DNA from 2 places in the Nonomuraea sp. NPDC049758 genome. Region 1 is predicted to be linked to the other one. Evidence: riboswitches for the same ligand, from Rfam matches in the RefSeq annotation. Region 1 holds a riboswitch; the other holds the start of a gene.
The links. Region 1 has a riboswitch for glycine ahead of gcvT (glycine cleavage system aminomethyltransferase GcvT). Riboswitches for the same ligand answer to the same signal wherever they lie in the genome.
Positions count from the first base shown of each region.

Region 2: another riboswitch for glycine. It lies ahead of gcvP (aminomethyl-transferring glycine dehydrogenase); the one in region 1 lies ahead of gcvT (glycine cleavage system aminomethyltransferase GcvT).

Region 1 is NZ_JBFAMZ010000001.1:195,714-206,455, forward strand. Features, by position in the region: gene AB0J46_RS00865 (glutamine synthetase family protein) at 1-538, shown strand, start outside; gene AB0J46_RS00870 (aldehyde dehydrogenase family protein) at 547-1,890, shown strand; gene AB0J46_RS00875 (3-oxoacyl-ACP reductase) at 1,893-2,657, shown strand; gene AB0J46_RS00880 (gamma-glutamyl-gamma-aminobutyrate hydrolase family protein) at 2,654-3,343, shown strand; gene AB0J46_RS00885 (M4 family metallopeptidase) at 3,566-5,860, shown strand; gene AB0J46_RS00890 (M28 family peptidase) at 5,932-7,305, shown strand; glycine riboswitch at 7,552-7,649, shown strand; glycine riboswitch at 7,670-7,769, shown strand; gene gcvT (glycine cleavage system aminomethyltransferase GcvT) at 7,804-8,889, shown strand; gene gcvH (glycine cleavage system protein GcvH) at 8,886-9,275, shown strand; gene AB0J46_RS00905 (L-serine ammonia-lyase) at 9,335-10,711, shown strand.
Region 2 is NZ_JBFAMZ010000012.1:56,852-67,593, forward strand. Features, by position in the region: gene AB0J46_RS29150 (hypothetical protein) at 1-376, opposite strand, end outside; gene gcvP (aminomethyl-transferring glycine dehydrogenase) at 504-3,329, opposite strand; glycine riboswitch at 3,496-3,592, opposite strand; gene AB0J46_RS29160 (MerR family transcriptional regulator) at 3,641-4,261, opposite strand; gene AB0J46_RS29165 (bifunctional nuclease family protein) at 4,409-4,879, opposite strand; gene AB0J46_RS29170 (MerR family transcriptional regulator) at 5,012-5,638, opposite strand; gene AB0J46_RS29175 (FHA domain-containing protein) at 5,662-6,174, opposite strand; gene AB0J46_RS29180 (mannose-1-phosphate guanyltransferase) at 6,436-8,940, opposite strand; gene AB0J46_RS29185 (CDP-alcohol phosphatidyltransferase family protein) at 8,945-9,526, opposite strand; gene AB0J46_RS29190 (hypothetical protein) at 9,706-10,742, shown strand, end outside.

The DNA.
Region 1 (10,742 bases):
GGTGATGGCGGGCGAGGGGCCGTACGGGCTCTCGCCGCTCGGCGCGCGGTTCATCGCCGGGCAGCTCGCCCGCATGCGCGAGCTCACGTTGCTGTACGCGCCCAACGTCAACTCCTACAAACGTTACGTGCCCGGCAGTTTCGCGCCCACCGCCGTCAAGTGGGGTGTCGACAACCGCACCTGCTCCCTGCGGCTGGTGGGCCACGGGCCGTCGCTGCGGGTGGAGAACCGGGTGCCGGGCGGGGACGTCAACCCCTACCTGGCGGTGTCGGCGCTGATCGCGGCCGGGCTGGACGGCATCGACCGGGAGCTGCCGCTGGAGGACGCCTTCGGCGGCAACGCCTACGACTCCGGCGCCGAGACCGTGCCCCACACCCTGCGGGACGCGCTCGCCCTGTTCGAGGGGTCGAAGCTGGCCAGGGAGGCGTTCGGCGACGACGTGGTCGAGCACTACGCGAACAACGCGCGCGTGGAGCTGGCCGCCTTCGACGCGGCGGTGACGGACTGGGAGCTGTTCCGTGGTTTCGAGCGAATGTGACGGTAGGCATGAGGATCGTTAATCCGGCGACGGAAGAGGTCGTCGCCGAGGTCGAGCTGGCCGACGCGGCCGAGGTCGACCGGGCGGTGGAGCGGGCCGCGAAGGCGTACCAGAGCTGGCGGGAGGTGGCGCCGGGCGACCGGGCGCGGCTGCTGCGCCGCTTCGCCGACCTGGTGGACGCCCACGGCGAGGAGCTGGCCCGGCTGGAGCTGGACAACGCCGGGCACCCGATCGGCAACGCGCGCTGGGCGGCCGGGGCCGTCCGCGACGTGCTGCACTTCTACGCCGCCGCCCCCGAGCGCAACCACGGCAAGCAGATCCCGGTGCCCGGCGGCGTGGACATCACGTTCCAGGAGCCGCTGGGCGTGGTGGGCGTCATCGTGCCGTGGAACTTCCCGATGCTGATCATGTCGTGGGGCGTCGCGCCGGCGCTGGCGGCGGGCAACACGGTGATCGTCAAGCCGGCGGAATGGACTCCGCTCACGGCGCTGCGGCTGGCCGAGCTGGCCCTGTCGGCGGGCCTCCCCGAGGGGGTGCTCCAGGTGCTGCCCGGGGCAGGGGAGGTCGCGGGGGCCCGGCTGGTCGAGCATCCCGGCGTGGCCAAGATCGTGTTCACCGGTTCGACCGAGGTGGGCAAGGAGATCGCCGCGAAGGCGGCGGCGCAGGTCAAGCGGGTGACGCTGGAGCTGGGCGGCAAGTCGGCGAACATCGTCTTCGCCGACTCAGATCTCGAAAAAGCGGCAAGAACCGCCCCTTATGCGGTCTTCGACAACTCCGGCCAGGACTGCTGCGCCCGCTCGCGCATCCTCGTCCAGGCCGAGGTGTACGACGAGTTCCTGGAACGCCTGTCGGCGGCGGTGCGCGGCGTCAAGGTCGGCGACCCGCTCGACGAGTCCACCGAGATGGGCCCGCTGATCAGCGCCGAGCACCTGGAGCGCGTCCGCGGCTTCGTCGAGGGCACGCCCTACCTCCAGGGCGACTGCCCCCAGGGCAGGGGCTTCTGGTTCCCGCCGACGGTGCTCACCTCCAAGGTCACCGACCGCGCCTTCACCGAGGAGATCTTCGGCCCGGTCGTGTCGGTGGTGCCGTTCGCCGACGAGGCCGAGGCCGTGCGCATCGCCAACGACACCCCGTACGGGCTGAGCGGCTCCATCTGGACGCGCGACGTCGGGCGGGCGCTGCGGGTGGCCCGCGCGGTGGAGTCGGGCGCCCTGTCGGTGAACTCGCACTCCTCGGTGCGCTACTGGACCCCGTTCGGCGGCTTCAAGCAGTCCGGCCTCGGCCGTGAGCTCGGCCCGGACGCCTTGACGGCCTTCACCGAGACCAAGAACGTCTTCATTTCCTGGGAGTGACAGTGCAGCGATTGCAGGACCGGGTGGCCGTCATCACCGGCGCGGGCAGCGGCATCGGGCTGGCCACGGCGCGCAGGTTCGCGCAGGAGGGCGCGAAGGTCGTCTGCGTCGACATCGACGAGGAGGCCGGGGCCAAGGCCGCGGGCGAGGTCGGCGGCCTCTTCGTCAAGGCCGACGTGACCAGCGAGGACGACGTCGTCCGGATGTTCGCCACGGCCCACGAGACCTACGGAAGCGTGGACGTCGCCTTCAACAACGCCGGCATCTCGCCGCCCGACGACGACTCGATCCTGGAGACCGGCCTCGACGCCTGGCGCCGCGTCCAGGAGGTGAACCTGACCAGCGTGTACCTGTGCTGCAAGCACGCCATCCCGTACATGCGGCGGCAGGGCAAGGGGTCGATCATCAACACCGCGTCGTTCGTGGCGGTCATGGGGTCGGCCACGTCGCAGATCTCGTACACGGCCTCCAAGGGCGGCGTGCTGGCGATGTCGCGCGAGCTGGGCGTGCAGTTCGCCCGCGAGGGCATCCGGGTCAACGCGCTGTGCCCCGGGCCGGTGAACACGCCGCTGCTGCAGGAGCTGTTCGCCAAGGACCCCGAGCGGGCCCAGCGGCGCCTGGTGCACATCCCGGTGGGCCGCTTCGCCGAGGCGTCGGAGATCGCCGCCGCCGTGGCGTTCCTGGCCAGCGACGACGCCTCCTTCATCACGGGGGCCGAGTTCCTGGTGGACGGCGGCATCTCCGGCGCGTACGTGACGCCGCTGTGACCCGTCCGGTCATCGGCGTCACGACGTACGTCGAGCCCGCCCGGTTCACCGTGTGGGACCTGCCCGTCGCGCTGCTGCCGTACATGTACGTCGAGAAGATCGTCCAAGCCGGCGGGCAGCCCGTGCTGCTGCCGCCGGCCGGCGATCCCGCCCAGGTCGTGGGGCGGCTCGACGGTCTCGTCCTGGCCGGTGGCGGCGACGTCGACCCGGCCAGGTACGGCCGGGCGGCGCACGAGCGCACCGGCTACGTCCGGGAGTTCCGGGACGAGGCCGAGTTCGCCCTCCTGGCGGCGGCCCTGGAGGCCGGGCTGCCGTTCCTGGGCATCTGCCGCGGCCTGCAGGTGCTCAACGTGCTGCTCGGCGGCACCCTGCACCAGCACCTGCCCGACGTGACCGGGCACACCGGCCACTCCCCCGCGCCCGGCGAGTTCGGCCACCTGCCGGTCACGCCCGTCCCCGGCAGCCGCCTGGCCAAGGTGCTCGGCACGGACCCGGTGGCGGTCCCGCACTACCACCATCAGGCCATCGACCGGCTCGGCCGGGGCCTCACGGTCACCGCCACGGCCGGCGACGGGACGATCGAGGCGGTGGAGCTCGACTCCGGCGGGTTCGCGGTGGCGGTCCAGTGGCACCCGGAGGCGGGCGAGGGACCGGCGCTCTTCGAGGCGTTCACGGCGGCCTGCTGAGACCGTTACTGGAAAGCTTCTTTACCTTTTCTGCGCCCTAAAATCCGGCGAAATCCCAGCTCAGGGGGCCATACCACCGCGTTATAGGAAACTTGTTGGGTACCGGATCGCGCCATCCCGGTGTCACCCTGTGTTCATCCCCAGCCGGCCGGGGCTCTTCCACTCCACACCCCCCTGAGGAGCCAGAGAGTGAACCCCAAACTCAGGTTGGGGGCTGCCGCAATGCTCGCGCTAGCCCTGACCACCAGCTCGCTGGTGGGCGCCACGAGCGCCACAGCCCAAGCGTCGCAGGTGGCCGATCCTCCCAGCCCCGACGAGCGCAGGAACGCGATCGCCACCGCACACAACGCGATCCTGGCCGACTCGGCGGCATTGCTGGCATCCGAGCAGGACACGTTCACGCTGACGTCGACCGTCGAAGGCGTCCGCGGCCTGCAGTACCTGACCTACGCCCGTAAGCACGCGGGCCTGCCCGTCTACGGCGGCGAAGTGGTCGTCGCCACGGACGCCTCCGGCGCGGTGGTCGACACGGTCGCCACCGGGCAGCGCACGAAGATCGGGATCGGCACGAAGGCGAAGGTCACCGCGGCCCAGGCCGCCGTGACGGCCAGGGCCAAGGTGGCCAGGGTCGAGACCGTCGCCACGCCCGTGCTGTCCGTGCACGCCACCACGACGACCCCGCGGCTGGCCTGGGAGGTCCTCGTCACCGGCGCCAACGCCGCCGGTCACGAGACCAAGCTCCACGTCTACGTGGACGCCCTGACCGGCAAGGTCATCGACGACTGGGACGAGGTGCGCGACGGCACCGGCAACAGCTACTACGTCGGCACCGTCACCATCGACACCAGCCCCTCGTACACGATGCGCGACCCCCGCAGGAGCGGCGTCGCGTGCGGCGGCCAGAACGGCTCGCCGTACACGAAGACCACCGACACCTGGGGCAACGGCTCGGGCACGAACCTGGAGACCGCCTGCGTCGACGCGCTCTACGCCGCGCAGCGGGAATGGGACATGCTGAGCGCCTGGCTCGGCCGCAACGGCATCAACGGCCAGGGCGGCGGCTACCCGGCCCGCGTCGGCCTGGCCGACGTCAACGCCTACTGGAACGGCCAGTACGGCTCCTTCGGCCACAACTCCGCCAACTCCCAGCAGCTCACGTCGATGGACGTGGTCGGCCACGAGTTCGGCCACGGCATCTTCCAGTTCACCAGCGGCGGCTCGGGCAGCGGCAACGAGACCGGCGGCATGAACGAGTCCACCGGCGACATCTTCGGCGCCCTCACCGAGGCGTACGCCAACAACCCGAACGACCCGCCGGACTACCTGGTCGGCGAGGAGGTCAACCTCTCCGGGGCCGGGCCGATCCGCAACATGTACAACCCGTCGGCCCTCAGCCACCCGAACTGCTACAGCGCCTCCATCCCGAACACCGAGGTGCACGCGGCGGCCGGCCCGCAGAACCACTGGTTCTACCTGGTGGCCGAGGGCACCAACCCCTCGGGCAAGCCCGCCAGCACCCGCTGCGACAACGGCGCCGCGATCACCGGCATCGGCATCCGCAAGGCCGGTGAGGTGTTCATGTCCGCGCTGAACATGAAGACCCAGCCGTGGACGCACGCCAAGGCCAGGGTCGCCACCCTCCAGGCCGCCAAGACGCTGTACCCGGGCAGCTGCGCCGAGTTCAACGTGGTCAAGAACGCCTGGGACGGCGTCAGCGTACGGGCCCAGTCCGGCGAGCCGACCTGCACCCAGGGCAACAACGACTTCTCGGTCAACCTGAACCCCGCCTCCGGCAGCGTGACTCCCGGCCAGAGCACCACGACCACGGTGAGCACCACCGTGACCGGCGGCTCGGCGCAGTCGATCACCCTGCGGACCGGCACCCTGCCGGCCGGCGTGACCGCCTCGTTCAGCCCGGCCACCATCACCGCGGGGCAGAGCTCGACGCTGACGATCAACACCTCGGCGAGCAGCCCGCAGGGCAGCCACTCGATCGCCATCACGGCCGACGGCGCCGACGTGGACCGCCAGGCCACCTACAACCTGCAGATCGGGCAGAGCTCGCCGAACGACTACTCCTTCGGCGTGACGCCGTCGTCGGCCTCGGTGCAGGCCGGTCAGTCGGCCACCGCCACGGTCAGCACGCAGGTCACCGCCGGTCAGGCGCAGAGCATCGCCCTGGCGGCGAGCAACGTGCCCGCGGGCGTGACGGTCAGCTTCAGCCCGTCCACGATCACCGCCGGGCAGTCGTCCACGGTGACGTTCGCGACCACGAGCGGCGTGACGCCCAGCACGTACACGATCAGCCTGAACGCCGACGGCGCGAGCGCCGACCACTCGGCCTCCTTCAGCCTGACGGTGGGCGGCGGCCAGGGCACCACGTGGCAGACGTACACGGCGTACACGGCCGGACAGACCGTCACCTACCAGGGCACCAGCTACCGCTGCCTCCAGGCGCACACCAGCCTGCCGGGCTGGGAGCCGCCCAACACCCCTGCCCTCTGGCAGCCGGTCTAAGTCGCACGACCTGGGCGGCCACGCCGGGGTGGCCGCCCAACCCCCTTGAGGAGCCACAGATCGTGAACGCCATGCTCAGGCTGGGCGCCGCGGCCACCGCCGCGTTGGCCCTGACCCTCACCACGCCGGCCGGACCGGCCGGCGCCGCCGCCGACCCCGCGCCCGACATCCCCGTCGCGAACGTGACGGCGCATCTGAGCCAGTTGCAGTCCATCGCCACGAGCAACGGCGGCAACCGCGCCTCGGGCAGGCCGGGCTTCACCGCCTCGATGAACTACATCAAGGGCAAGCTGGACGCGGCTGGCTTCACCACCCGCGTGCAGAACTTCAGCGGCGGCAGCAACCTGATCGCCGACTGGCCGGGCGGCCCGGCCAACCAGACCGTGATGCTCGGCGCCCACCTCGACAGCGTCGCGGCCGGCCCCGGGATCAACGACAACGGTTCCGGCTCGGCCGCGCTCCTGGAGAACGCCCTCACCCTGGCCGCCCGCAAGCCCACCCTCACCAAGCACGTGCGCTTCGGCTGGTGGGGCGCCGAAGAGGCGGGCATGGTCGGGTCCAGGTACTACGTGCAGAACGGCGGCGCGAGCGGCGTCGAGGTGTACCTGAACTTCGACATGATCGCCTCGACCAACGCCGGCTACTTCGTCTACGACGACGACGCGGCGATCCAGCGGACCTTCAACGACTACTTCGCCACCATCGGCCTGCAGACCGAGGGTGACAGGGAGGGCGATGGCCGCAGCGACCACGCCTCGTTCAAGAGCGCGGGCGTCCGGGTCGGCGGCCTGGCCACGGGAGCCGGGGCGGTCAAGAGCTCGGCCCAGGCCGCCAAGTGGGGCGGCTCGGCCGGGCAGGCGTTCGACCGCTGCTACCACAGCGCGTGCGACAGCTACCCGAGCGCCATCAACACCACGGCGCTCGACCGCAACTCCGACGCCATCGCGTACGCCATATGGAAGCTCGCCGTGGGCACCAGCACGCCCACGGAGAACGACTACTCGATCTCGGTGACCCCGTCGTCGGCATCGGTCCAGGCCGGTCAGTCGGCTACCGCGGCGGTCAGTACCCAGGTCACGTCCGGCCAGGCGCAGAGCGTCGCGCTCTCCGCCGGGAACGTGCCGAGCGGGGTCACCGTCTCCTTCAGCCCGTCCACGGTTCAGGCGGGCCAGTCGTCCACCGTCACGATCGCCACCACCAGCGGTGTCGCGGCGGGGACGTACACCATAGGGATCAACGGCGACGGGGCGACGGCGGACCACTCCGCGTCCTTCACCCTGACCGTCGGAGGGGACGGCCAGGGCACCACCTGGACGGCTTACAAGTCGTACACGGCCGGAGACGTCGTCACCTACCAGGGGGTCAGCTACCGCTGCCTCCAGGCGCACACCAGCCTGCCGGGCTGGGAGCCGCCGAACGTGCCCGCCCTCTGGGCGCGGGCCTGACCCTCGGGCCTGATCTCCGGGTTCGATCCCCCGCGGGCCGGTCACCGCCGGCCCGCCCCGAGCTGCCGCGTGCGAGCTGACCTGCCATGACCGGCTCGCGCGCGGCCACCAACGCGGCCGCGACCCCGCCTCTCCGGGGCCGCGGCCGCTTTTCGCTGCGTGCGGTATGTCGCGGATGCCGCGGATGACGGAGGGCGAAGCGCGACAACACCCCCATGACGGCACTAGGCTGACGGACATCACCGGCGAAACCGTGCGGGAGAGCACCCTGACAGCCGGTCAGGGTCCCTGAAGGAGCAAGCCCTCCCCGCGAACCTCTCAAGGCAAAGGACCGCGCGGCAGCCCTGTAAGGCGTTCTTACGGGGAGGTGACCTCTGGAAAGCAGGCCCTCGGGGCCTCGCCGAAGGTGAAAGTCCGGTAAAACTCGGGCGAAGCTCTCAGGCATCCATGACAGAGGGGGAGGATGCTGGCATCCAATCCTGTCCTGAGGTGCGACAAATGTCCCGACCTACGCCGCTACGAGACGTCCACGAGGCCCTAGGCGCCACGCTGACCGACTTCGCCGGCTGGCTCATGCCGCTCCGGTACGGCAGCGAGTCGGCGGAGCACAAAGCCGTCCGCGAGGCGGCCGGGCTGTTCGACCTCTCGCACATGGGCGAGATCTTCCTGACCGGTCCGCAGGCCGGAGAGGCCCTCGACTACGCGCTGGTCGGCCACCTGTCGGCGCTCGCGCCCGGCCGGGCCAGGTACACGATGATCGTGGACGAGCGCGGCGGGGTGCTCGACGACCTCATCGTCTACCGGCTGGCGGACGAGGAGTTCATGGTGGTGGCCAACGCCTCGAACTCCGACAAGGTCGCTGATGAGCTGAAAAATCGTACTAAGTCGTATGACGCGGCGGTCGATGACCGCTCCCAGCAGTACGCCCTCATCGCGATCCAGGGCCCGAAGGCCCAGGAGATCCTGGCCACGCTCACCGACGCCGACCTCGACGGTCTCAAGTACTACGCGGGCCTGCCCGGCGTGGTCGACGGCCGCCAGGCGCTCATCGCCCGTACCGGCTACACCGGCGAGGACGGCTTCGAGCTGTTCGTCGCCAACCAGGACGCCGTGCCGCTCTGGCGCGCCCTGGAGGCCGCGGGCGAGCCGCACGGGCTGCGCGCCGCCGGTCTGTCCAGCCGCGACACCCTCAGGCTGGAGGCCGGCATGCCGCTCTACGGCAACGAGCTGAGCTCCGACCTGACCCCGTTCGACGCGGGGCTGGGCAGAGTGGTGAAATTCGACAAGCCCGGTGACTTCGTCGGCAGGGCGGCACTGGAGGCGGTCAAGGACGACCAGCCCCGCCGCCGCCTCGTCGGCCTGGTCGCCCAGGGCCGCCGGGTGCCGCGTCACGGCTACCCGGTCACCCGCGACGGCGCCGTCGTCGGCGAGGTCACCAGCGGTGCGCCCTCCCAGACCCTGGGCAAGCCCATCGCGATGGCCTACGTGGACGCCGGGGCCGACACAGGTCTGGCCGTGGACATCCGGGGCAGCCATGAACCTATGGACCTGGTCGAGCTGCCCTTCTACAGGAGGAACAAGTGAGCAACATCCCTGACGACCTGAACTACACCAAGGAGCACGAGTGGGTGTCGGGCGTGGACGACGGCATCACCGTGACCGTCGGCATCACGGCCTTCGCCGCCGAGGCTCTTGGTGACGTCGTCTTCGTGCAGCTCCCCGAGGTCGGTTCGACCGTCGAGGCGGGTGACTCGGTCGGCGAGGTGGAGTCCACCAAGTCGGTGAGCGAGATCTACGCGCCCGTCGGCGGCGAGATCGTCGAGGTGAACTCGGCCGTGGCCGACGACCCGTCGCTGGCCAACAGCGACCCGTACGGCGACGGCTGGATGTTCCGCGTCCGCATGGAGGGCGACGCGGAGGACCTGCTGTCGGCCGAGGAGTACACGGCGCTCACCTCAGGCGAGTCCTGACACCAACGCCGGGGCCCGCGCTCGGGCCCCGGCACTTCCTGAACTGAAGGGCGCCATCAATGGCGATCAGCGTCTTCGACCTCTTCAAGATCGGCATCGGACCGTCCAGCTCCCACACGGGCGGCCCGATGGCCGCCGCGCACAAGTTCGCCCGCGGGCTGCACGACGACGGCCTGCTCCCCCGCGTGGCCCGCGTCGAGGTCATCCTGTACGGCTCGCTCGGCCTGACCGGCAAGGGCCACGGCAGCGACAAGGCGGTGCTGCTCGGCCTGTCCGGTGAGAAGCCGGAGCTGGTCGACGTCGACTCCGTCGACGCCCGCCTGGCCGAGATGCGCGCCGCGGGCACGGTCAAGCTCTACGGCGAGCACGAGATCCCCTTCGTCGTGGGCCAGGACCTCGTCTTCGAGCGCAAGATCTCCCTGCCCGAGCACCCCAACGGCATGCGCTTCACCGCCCGCGACGAGCAGGGCGAGACCGTGCGCGAGAAGGTCTACTTCTCCGTCGGCGGCGGCTTCGTCGTGGACGAGAAGGCCACCGGCGCCGACCGCATCAAGCCCGACGACACCGTCCTGCCCTACCCGTTCGCCTCGGGCGAGGAGCTGCTCAAGCACTGCTCGAACACCGGCCTGTCGATCTCCGCCCTGATGCTGGAGAACGAGAAGGCGTTCGGGCGCACCGAGGAGGAGATCCGCGCGGGCATCCTCAACCTGTGGCGCGTGATGTCGGAGTGCGTGCGGCGCGGCATCACCAAGGAGGGCGTGCTGCCCGGCGGCCTGAAGGTCAAGCGCCGGGCCAACCAGCTCCACCGGCGGCTGCAGGCCGAGTCGGCCGAGAAGGACCCGCTGCAGGCGATGGACTGGGTGGCGCTGTTCGCCCTGGCCGTCAACGAGGAGAACGCCGCCGGCGGCCGCATCGTCACCGCCCCCACCAACGGCGCCGCGGGCATCATCCCGGCCGTGCTGACGTACTACACCAAGTTCGTCCCGAGCGCCGACGACGACGGCGTGGTGCGCTTCCTGCTCACGGCGGCCGCGATCGGCGTGCTGTTCAAGGAGAACGCCTCGATCTCCGGCGCCGAGGTCGGCTGCCAGGGCGAGGTGGGCTCGGCCTGCTCGATGGCCTCGGCCGGGCTGACCGAGGTCATGGGCGGCACCCCCGAGCAGGTGGAGAACGCCGCCGAGATCGGCATCGAGCACAACCTCGGGCTGACCTGCGACCCGATCGGCGGCCTGGTGCAGATCCCGTGCATCGAGCGCAACGCGGTGGCCTCGAACAAGGCCATCACGGCCGCCAGGATCGCCCTGCGCGGCGACGGCCGCCACTACGTGGCGCTGGACAAGGCCATCAAGACCATGCGCGACACCGGCCGCGACATGCTCGACAAGTACAAGGAGACCTCCCGCGGCGGCCTGGCCGTCAACGTCATCGAGTGCTGACCCGCCTCCGAGTGGTACCGTGAAGTTGTAC
Region 2 (10,742 bases), on a different contig from region 1:
CGGCCAGCCGGGCCAGCGCGAGGTGCGCCAGCGGGACGTAGGCCGGCGTGCCGACGCCGAGCACCGCCTGCCAGGCGGCCCTGGCCTGGTCGTCGCGGCCCTCGCGCTCGAAACCCTGGGCCAGGTGGCAGGCGGCCTGGGCGGCGTACTCGGGATGGCCGGTGGCCAGCGCGGTGCGGGCCGCGGCGCGGGCGGCCTCGGTGTCGCCGCGCTCGTCGAGCACCACGGCCAGCCCCACGGCCGCCTGGGCCCGGTCGGGGCTGTCGGGGTCGGCGACCAGCTCGGTCAGGATCGCCGCCGCACCCTCCAGGTCGCCGCCCTCGGCCAGGCGGCGGGCGGTGTCGAGAGGCGGGGTCTCCAGCTCTGAGAACGTCAAGAGAGCTCCTTCAGGCGACGGATCGCACCGAGCCTAACGGCTCGTCGCGATCATGTCTGCTCACTTGACGGTGCAGGACTGGGCCAGATCCGGCGCGGGCCCCCGGGCGGGGACCCGCGCGGGCGGATCAGTCCTCGTACGCCTCCAGCGGCGGGCAGGAGCACACCAGGTTGCGGTCGCCGTACGCCTGGTCGATGCGGCGCACCGGCACCCAGTACTTGCCCTCGCGCAGCGAGGCCACCGGGTAGGCCGCCTCGGTCCGCGAGTACGGGTGGGCCCACTCGTCGGCGGTGACCGACTCGGCCGTGTGCGGCGCGTTGCGCAGCGGGTTGTCGGTCTTGTCGTAGTCGCCGGAGGCCACCTTGGCGATCTCGCCGCGGATGGCGATCATGGCGTCCACGAACCGGTCGAGCTCGTCCAGGTCCTCGCTCTCGGTCGGCTCGATCATCAGCGTCCCGGCCACCGGGAACGACATGGTCGGCGCGTGGAAGCCGTAGTCGATCAGGCGCTTGGCCACGTCGTCGACGGTGACGCCGGTCTCCTTGGTGATCTGGCGCAGGTCCACGATGCACTCGTGGGCCACCAGGCCGCCGCGGCCGGTGTAGAGCACCGGGTAGTGCGGGGCCAGCCGCCGAGCCAGGTAGTTGGCCGACAGGATGGCCTGCTCGGTGGCCGCCGTGAGGCCCTCGGAGCCCATCATCCGCACGTACGCCCACGAGATCGGCAGGATGCCCGCCGAGCCGTACGGGGCGGCCGATACCGGGCCGACCGGGCCGCCGTCGCGCAGCGGGTGGCCGGGCAGGTAGGCCGCCAGGTGGCCGCGGACCGCGACCGGGCCGACGCCGGGGCCGCCGCCGCCGTGCGGGATGCAGAACGTCTTGTGCAGGTTGAGGTGGGACACGTCGGCGCCGAACTCGCCCGGCTTGGCCAGGCCCACCAGGGCGTTGAGGTTGGCGCCGTCGACGTAGACCTGGCCGCCGGCCTCGTGCACCTTGGCGCAGACCTCGGTGATCGACTCCTCGTACACGCCGTGCGTGGACGGGTACGTCACCATGATCGCGGCGAGCCTGTCGCGGTGCTTGGCGATCTTGGCGTCGAGGTCGGCCAGGTCGATGTTCCCGTCGCTGTCGCAGGCCACGACGACGACCCGCATGCCCGCCATGACGGCGCTGGCCGCGTTCGTGCCGTGGGCCGAGGACGGGATCAGGCACACGTCCCGCTCGGTGTCGCCGTTGGCCTGGTGGTAGGCGCGGATGGCCAGCAGGCCGGCGAACTCGCCCTGGGAGCCGGCGTTCGGCTGGATGGAGACCGCGTCGTAGCCGGTCACCTCGGCCAGCCAGCCCTCCAGGGTGCCGATGAGCTCCCGGTAGCCCTCGGTCTGGGCCTCCGGCGCGTACGGGTGCACGCCGGCGAACTCCGGCCAGGTGATCGGCTCCATCTCGGTGGTCGCGTTCAGCTTCATCGTGCACGAGCCGAGCGGGATCATCGAACGGTCGAGCGCGATGTCCTTGTCCTGCAGCCTGCGCAGGTAGCGCAGCATCGCGGTCTCGGAGCGGTGGCTGTGGAAGACCGGGTGGGTCAGGTAGTCCGACTCGCGCAGCAGCTCGGCCGGCAGCGCGTCGGCCTCCAGCGCCACCTCCTCGCGCTCGACGCCGAAGGCGGCCCAGACCTTGACCAGCTCGGCAGCGCCGGTCTTCTCGTCGCAGGCGATCGAGACGTGGTCCTCGCCGGCCTGCCACAGGTTGACGCCGCGCTCGGCGGCGGCGGCCACCACCTCGGCGGCCCTGCCGGGCACGCGGACGAGCACGGTGTCGAAGAACTCGCCGTGCACGACCTCCAGGCCGGCCTCGCGCAGCCCGCCGGCCAGCGCGACGGCGTGCCGGTGCACGCGGTGCGCGATCCGGCGCAGGCCCTCGGGGCCGTGGTAGACGGCGTACATGCCGGCGATCACGGCCAGCAGGACCTGGGCGGTGCAGATGTTGCTGGTGGCCTTCTCGCGGCGGATGTGCTGCTCGCGGGTCTGCAGGGCCAGCCGGTAGGCGGGGTCGCCGTCGACGTCGACCGACACGCCGACCAGGCGGCCGGGCATCTGCCGCTGCAGGCCCTCGCGTACGGACATGTAGGCCGCGTGCGGCCCGCCGAACCCGAAGGAGACGCCGAAGCGCTGGGAGGAGCCGACGGCGATGTCGGCGCCCAGCTCGCCGGGGGCGGCCACCAGCGTGAGGGCCAGCAGGTCGGCGGCGGCCACGACGAGCGCGCCCGCCTCGTGCGCCCTGGCGGCCACGTCGCGGAAGTCGCGCAGGCGGCCCGAGGCGCCCGGGTACTGGACGAGCACGCCGAAGCACTCGGGCAGCTCGCCGTCGAGGTCGTGCTCGACCAGCGTGATGCCGAGCGGCTCGGCGCGGGTGGCCAGCACGGCCTTGGTCTGGGGCAGCGTGTCGGCGTCGACCACGAACACGTCGCTCTTGGACTTGCCGGCCCGGCGGGCCAGCGTCATGGCCTCGGCCGCGGCGGTGGCCTCGTCCAGCAGGGAGGCGCCGGCGACGTCGAGGCCGGTCAGGTCGGAGACGACCGTCTGGAAGTTCAGCAGCGCCTCCAGGCGGCCCTGCGAGATCTCCGGCTGGTACGGCGTGTAGGCGGTGTACCAGCCCGGGTTCTCCAGCAGGTTGCGCCGGATGACGGCGGGCGTGACGGTGTCGTAGTAGCCCAGGCCGATCATGGAGGTCAGCACCCGGTTGCGGGAGGCCAGCTCGCGCAGCTCGGCGATGGCCTCGGTCTCGCTCGCGGCGGCCGGCAGCTTGAGCCGGTCCTTGACCCTGATGGCCTCGGGCACGGCCACGGCCACCAGATCGCCGACGGACTCGAAGCCCACGGCCTCGAGCATGCGCTGCTGCTCGGACTCGGATGGGCCGATGTGCCTGGACGAGAACGGCGGAGCGGACAGGTCGGTCATGGAGGTTGCCTCCCGAGGCTTGGAGACCGGCGCCAGGGCGCGGGCGAGTGCCGGATCTCCCCCTCTGTCATCGCGACGTCATCGCGACCTGAGAGCTTCACCCCACCGTGGGGCTTGCACCGTCGGTGAGGTGCGCCTGGCGGGCGCACCTGCTTTCCAGAGTTGCCTCACCCGAGCGGTACGGGATGCCTGAGAGATTCCGGGGAGGGTTGCTCCTTCGGCGCCCCAGGACCGAAGCCCAGGGACTCTCCCGCACGGGGTCGTCAGCCTTACTCTGTCCTAGATTACTACGGTGTGTTCAGCGGTTCAGCTCACCCCGTGCGGCGTGCGCGACGCCGCTTGGCGAGCTCGTCAGCGGGATGGTCGGCCGGGACGGTGTCCTCGACCGCCGCCCGTTCCCCCGGCAGCTCCGCGAGGGAGCCCTCGACCTCTCGCCAGACCCGGCCGAGCGCGATGCCGAACACGCCCTGGCCGCCCTGGAGGAGATCGATCACCTCGTCGGCCGAGGTGCACTCGTAGACGCTGACACCGTCGCTCATGAGCGTGATCTGCGCGAGGTCGGCGACCCCGCGGTCACGCAGATGCTGCACCGCGGTGCGGATCTGCTGCAACGACACCCCGGTGTCGAGCAGCCGCTTGACGACCTTGAGCACCAGGATGTCGCGGAAGCTGTAGAGCCGCTGCGAGCCCGAGCCGTGCGCGGCTCTTATCGTGGGCTCGACCAGGCCCGTGCGTGCCCAGTAGTCGAGCTGCCTGTAGGTGATGCCGGCCGCCGAGCAGGCTGTGGGCCCGCGGTATCCGATGTCGTCGGGCACCGTCGCGGGCTGCTCGTCGAAGAGCAGTCCCTGCTCTCCGGCACGCTGCCGCGCGCTCTCGCGCCGCACCGGATCTTCCTGGCCGGCCGTCTTTCCCTCGCCGCTGCTGACCGCCACGCGGACCTCCGGCTTTCTCTCATCCCATGGCCTGATCTGGGGGTTCGTAAAGGGCGACCACGGGTTTCACTTGCACCGTAGGACCGTGACCATGCTCAGTCAACGATCCGGCTCGGCGCGTCGTGAAGCGTAAATGCACTGAAATACCTACCCCGCCCTGCCGAAGTCCTCGGGAGTGATCGTGTCAAGGAACTCCCTGAACTTCTCCACCTCGTCCTCCTGGTCGTCAGGGATGATCACACCGGCCTCCTGGACCACCTCTTCGCTGGCGAAGATGCGCGCGCCGGTGCGCAACGCCAGGGCGATCGAGTCGGAGGGGCGGGCGCTGACCTCCACGCCGTTGGAGAACACCAGGTCGGCGAAGAAGATGCCGTCACGCAGGGCCACGATGTTGACCGCGCGCAGCCCGACGCCGAGCGCGCTCAGCACGTCCCTGAACAGGTCGTGGGTGAGCGGCCGGGGCGGCGGCTCCTCGGCCTGCGCCAGGGCGATCGCGGTCGCCTCGGTCATGCCGATCCAGATCGGAAGGAACCGTTCCCCGTGTGCCTCCTTGAGCAAGACGATCGGCTGATTTGTGGGCATCTCAACTCGAACGCCCACGACCTCCATCTGCAACACGGGCTGCTCCGTATTCGGCCGGCCGGTCGCCCGGCACAGCTGTTGACTGGGTCGTTTCTGCTACACGCTTGTGCATTTCAACGTAACACCCGGCAGGCCTGGAATGTGCCCCGGCCTTCCAGCTCTGTGCCCTCAGCGGCCCAGGACAGACCTGACGCCGAGGCGCACCAGAGAGGCGTGCAGATCGAGCAGGAGCGTGGACAACTCCCTGGCGGCCTCGTCGGCCTCGCCGATGGCGCCGGGCGCGCGCCGCTTGAGTATGGGCGCGACGGTCTGCTCGACCAGCCCGCACTCCCGCTCGGCGGCGGCCTTGACCGCGCGCAGGTGGCGGGCGTGCAGGCCGAAGCGGGCCAGGGCGCCGACGCTGCGCGCGATCTTCAGCGCCTCCTCGTCGTAGCGCCTGGCCACGGGGGCCAGCAGGCCGTAGTCCTCCAGCTCGGCGAGGGTCTCCTCGTCGATGCCGGCCGCCTCCAGCAGCTGGGCCCGGTCGTAGCGGACCTCCTGGGTCTGCTGCACCGCGCGCGGACGGCCGAAGCTCTCGGCCATCTTGTCCTTGATCACCCGCAGCGGCAGGTAGTGGTCGCGCTGCTCGGTCAGGATGAAACGCAACTGCTCGACGTGGAGATGGGTGAACTTGCGGTAGCCCGAGGGGCTGCGCTCGGGCTCGATCAGCCCCTCACCCTCCAAGAAGCGGATCTTGGACACGGTGACGTCGGGGAACTCGCCCTGCAGCAGGGCGAGCACCTCCCCGATGCTCATGTGCGAGCGTGCCGCCTGTGAGCTCATGCGCCGGCGTTGACCCTCATCAGGAAGACGAGGCGGAACTTGCCGATCTGCACCTCGTCTCCGGAGTGCAGGGGAACCTCCTCGATGCGCTCCCGGTTGACGTAGGTGCCGTTGAGGCTGCCCACGTCGCGTACGGAGAACTGGCCGCCGCGGTGGCGGTAGAACTCGACGTGGCGACGGGAGACGGTGATGTCGTCGAGGAAGATGTCGCTCTCCGGGTGGCGCCCGGTCGTGGTGAGGTCTTTGTCCAGCCGGAACCGGCTGCCCTGGTTGGGCCCTCTGGTCACCGTGAGCAACGCCGTGCCGGGCGGGAGCTGTTCGACCAGCGCCCGTTCGGCCAGGAGCATGTCGCCTGTCTCAGCCTCGTACGCCTCGATTCCCGCGACCGAGATCGTCGACGTGGTGTCCCCGGAGACCTCGGGTCTGGTCAGCGGTGACCCACAGCGGGAACAGAAACGGGCATCCTCGGGGTTGGCGTGCCCGCACTGCGTGCAGTAGACGCTCGGCATCGATCGGCTCGGCCTCCTACCGCGAAGACGCGGCGACGGTGCTGGGGACGCGCCTGCCTTCGCTCTTCAAGTTTGCGAATGCCGCAACTTACGCTGATCAGCGGCAAAGGTCAAGGCGGGGCGCTGGACTGCGGTTCGGACGCTGACAAAGTTACCGCCGCCCCCACCCCGTGGTCCATGCCGCCGCGCGTTTCTACATTACGATCTTGCGGCACTCCGCGCGCACATCTCGGGCGAAGGCTTTTCCGCTACTCTACGTGATCAGACGGCCGCCTGCTCGACCACGCGGGCCCACCGTTCGAGCAGTGCCTGCGCGCCGTCCATGTCGGGGGCCTCGGCCCACAGGTCGGTGACCGGCTCGGCGGCGGCGGGCAGGATCAGCACCCACGACCCGTCGTCGCGGGCGACCCGCACGCCGTCGGTGGTGTCCACGCGCCAGCCGTCGGGCTCGGCCTCGGCGGCCTCGATGACCGAGCGCATGACCGCGCCCTTGGCCGCCCACTGGGTGGGGATACTCCGCCGCAGCAGCTTGACCTCGGGGATCCTGGCGTCGATCTGGCTGAGCGACAGCCGGGTGCGGGCCACCAGCCCCAGCAGGCGCATGAACGCGGCCAGGCCGTCGATGGCCGGGCTGAACTCCGGCACGACGAACCCGCCGCGCCCGTCCGCCGCGAAGATCATGTCGGGGCCCTGGGCGGCGGAGGTCAGGGCGTCGAGCGCGGTCGAGGTCCACTGCACCTGCACGCCGTGGAAGCGGCAGACCTGCTCGGCGACCCGCGTGGTGGTGACCGGCAGGGCCACCCGGCCGCCCCGGCGCTCGGCCGCCACCAGGTCCAGCACGACCAGCAGGGCGCGTTCCTCGCTGATGAGCTGGCCGGTCTCGTCCACCAGCGCGATGCGTTCGCCGACCGGGTCGAAGCGCACGCCGAAGGCCGCCCGCGAAGAGCTGACCAGCTCCGACAGGCGTTGCAGGTCGCGGCGGCGCTCGGCCAGCGTCTCGGTGGGCGAGACGTCGTCCAGCCGGGCGTTGACGGTGAGCACCTCGACGCCGGCGCGACTGAGCAGCGTGGGCATCACCAGGGACGAGGTGCCGCCGGCGCAGTCGACCACGACCTTCATGTCCTTGACGCCGGTGACGCCGATGGCCCGCATGAGCTCGTGCGTGTAGCCCTCGACGGCCCTGGCCGGGTAGTGCAGCTCGGCGATCTCGCCGGGGAAGGCCCGCCGGTACTCCTGGCGGGAGAAGACCCGCTCCAGCTTGCGCTGGGCGGCCGGGGGCAGGTCGGCGCCGCGGTCGTCCATGATGACGATGTCGACGCTCTGCGGGTCGCCCGGCGTGGTGCGCAGGGCGATGCCGCCGGCGGCCGACTCACGGGCGGTGTGGAAGCGGGCCACGGGCAGCGGCGCGGCCTCCAGGTCCAGGACGTTGATCGCGGCGGCGGTCAGGGCGCCGATGACGGCCCGCTTGAGCGCCCTGGCGGCCAGGGAGCAGTCGCGGGAGGTGACGACGTAGGCGCCCTTGCGCAGGGTGGTGGCGTACGCGCCGGCCAGGCGGACGCACAGCTCTGCGGTGATCTCGACGTTGACCAGGCCGCTGACCCCGCGCGGGCCGAACAGGTTGCGCTGGCCGCGCGACTCCCAGATGACGCTGGTGTTGACGACCGCGCCGGCCTCGATGGTCTTGAACGGGTAGACCTTGACGCCGCTGGAGACGTACGCCTCGGCCTCGATGACGCACTCGTCGCCGATGACGGCGTTCTCCTCGACGCGGGCGCCACCCATGACGTCGGTGCTCTTGCCGATGACGCAGCCGCGCAGGTGGGCGCCGGGACCGAGGTAGACGTTGTCGTGGACGACCGCGCGGTGCAGGAAGGCGCCCTCGCGCACGACCGCGTTGTTGCCGAGGACGGTGTACTCGCGCAGTTCGGCGCCCGCCTCCACCTTGGCGTAGTCGCCGATCAGCAGCGGGCCCTTCAGGACGGCGTCGGGGTCGACCGTGGCCGAGTCGGCCACCCAGACGCCCGGGGAGAGCTCGAAGCCGCCGATGTCGAGGCGGACCCGGCCGGACAGCGCGTCGGCCTGGGCCTTGAGGTAGCTGGCGTGGGTGCCGACGTCCTCCCAGTAGCCGCCCGCGACGTAGCCGTAGATGGGGGCGCCGCGTTCCAGGAGGGCGGGGAAGACGTCCGAGGACCAGTCGACCGGTTCGCCGTCGGCCACGGCGTCGAGGATCTCGGGTTCCATGACGTAGATGCCGGTGTTGACGGTGTCGGAGAAGACCTGGCCCCAGGTGGGCTTCTCCAGGAAGCGCTGAACGCGTCCGTTCTCGTCGAGGATGATGATCCCGAATTCGAGCGGGTTGGGAACGCGTTTCAGGCCGATGGTGACAAGAGCCGAATTTTCGCGATGAAAACGGATCATGTCGGATAAGTCGATATCTGTGAGGGCGTCGCCGGAGATGACCAGGAAGCGGTCGTCACGCAGGCGGGCGGCGGCGTTCTTGACGCTGCCCGCGGTGCCGAGCGGCAGGTCCTCGGTGGCGTACTGGAGGTTCATGCCCAGCTCGTCGCCGTCGCCGAAGTAGTTGCGCACGAGGGCGGCCAGGAACTGCAGGGTGACGACCGTCTCGGTGATGCCGTGCCGTTTGAGCAGGCGCAGGACGTGTTCCATGATCGGGCGGTTGGCCACCGGGAGCAGAGGTTTGGGCTGGTTGGCGGTCATCGGACGCAGCCGAGTCCCCTCCCCGCCCGCCATGACGACCGCCTTCACCCGATCACTCCTTCGTGGTCGCGGTTACGAGTTGGCGCACCTGCACCACATACAGGATCCCTGCCCACCAATACAGGCCGGTGCCCCAGATCGCGAAGGCCCACCCGGCAATTCGCGCTATATCGGCATACCACCCGGTGTGGGAGGCGAGGAAGAGCAGCGGGAAGGCGTACATGAGGTTGAACATGGCGGCCTTGCCCAGGAAATGCACCTGAAGTGCCTTATATCCGTGTTTGCGAAGTACGGGGAACGAACAGGCGACGAAGAGCTCCCGCGCCACGATGACGGCCACCAGCCACCACGGGATGACCTCGCGCAGCAGCAGCGCCAGGATCGTGGCGAAGACGTACAGCTTGTCGGCGGCCGGGTCGATCACCCGGCCGAGCTTGCTGGTCTGGTTGAACGCACGAGCGATCTTGCCGTCGAGCCAGTCGGTGAACCCGGCCACGATGAGGATGCCGATGGCCCACCCGTCCGCCCTGGGCCCCAGAACCAACCAGAGGAACACGGGCACGCCGAGCAGGCGCAGGAAGCTCAGCAGGTTGGGAACCGTCCAGATCCGGTCCTCGGCGGAAGTTTCGCTCACGCAGAGACCCTACTGCGTGGAACTCCGGCACAGACGCCCCACCAGCGACCATTCCCGCTCGCACGCCCCCGCGCGGACGCGGGGCCGATGGAGGTTGATGGCGTTTCGCGGCATGTGAGGGCGGGAAAAGGCTGGGTGATCGATCCCCCCGCGCTGCCGGCCTGCCTTGGGGGGATCGGATGTGGCCCTGGGAGTCCGGTGTGCTGCGGGACGCGCCGGAGATCGCCTTGTTCCTCTGCCTGGCCCTCGGGTTCGCCCTGGGCAGGATCAGGTTCCGCGGGGTGGCACTCGGCGGCGCGGCCGGGACGCTGGCCGCCGCCCTCGCCGTCGGGCTGCTGACCGGCGGCGTCGAGGTCCACCAGCAGGTGCGGGTGATCGCCTTCTCGATCTTCGCCTTCACCCTCGGCTACACCCTCGGACCCGCCTTCTTCGCCGCGTTCTCCGGGCCCAACCTGCGGTACCTGTGGTTCACGGTCGTCGAGGTCGTCGGGGCGCTGGCGGTCGCGGCGCTGGTCGCGGACGCGCTCGGGCTCGACCCGGGCACCACGGCCGGGCTGGTCGCCGGGGCGGCGGCCGGGCCGGTGGCGCTGGGCACGGCGGCCGACGCCCTGCAGGCCGCCGGGATCGCGCACCAGGCGCTCGGGCCCGCGTACGTCCTGTCCTACCTCCTCGCCCTGGTCACCGTCGCGCTGCTGACCATCAGGGCCGCGCCCGCGGCGCTCCGGTTCGACCCCCGGGAGGAGGCCGCGGCGCTGTGGCGGCGGCTGGACGGCGCGGAGGAGACGCCACCGCCGGCGGTGCTGGGCCGGGCCCACCAGGTCACCACCGGCGAGGGCAGGACGGTCGGGCAGGCGGAGATCGCCATGGGCACCCGGGTCTCGGTGGAGCGGCTGCGCAGGAACGGCCGCCCGATCCCGTTCGGCCCCGACACGCTGCTGCAGCGGGACGACGAGGTCGTGGTGGTCGGCGTGCGGCAGGACGTCGTCAACGCCGGGGCGGTGGTCGGGCCCGAGGTGCCGGGCGGGCGGGAGCTCGACCTGGACCTGGAGGTGGCCGACGTCATGCTCGAGGGCCGGCCGCCGGCGACCGTGCGCGACCTGCGCGCCGGGCTGTCCGGCCAGGGGGTGCAGGACCTGCACGTGTGCGAGGTGCGGCGGGTGGGGTGCCGGTTGCCGGTCCGGCCCGGCACGCGGCTGTGCGCCGGTGACGTGGTGCG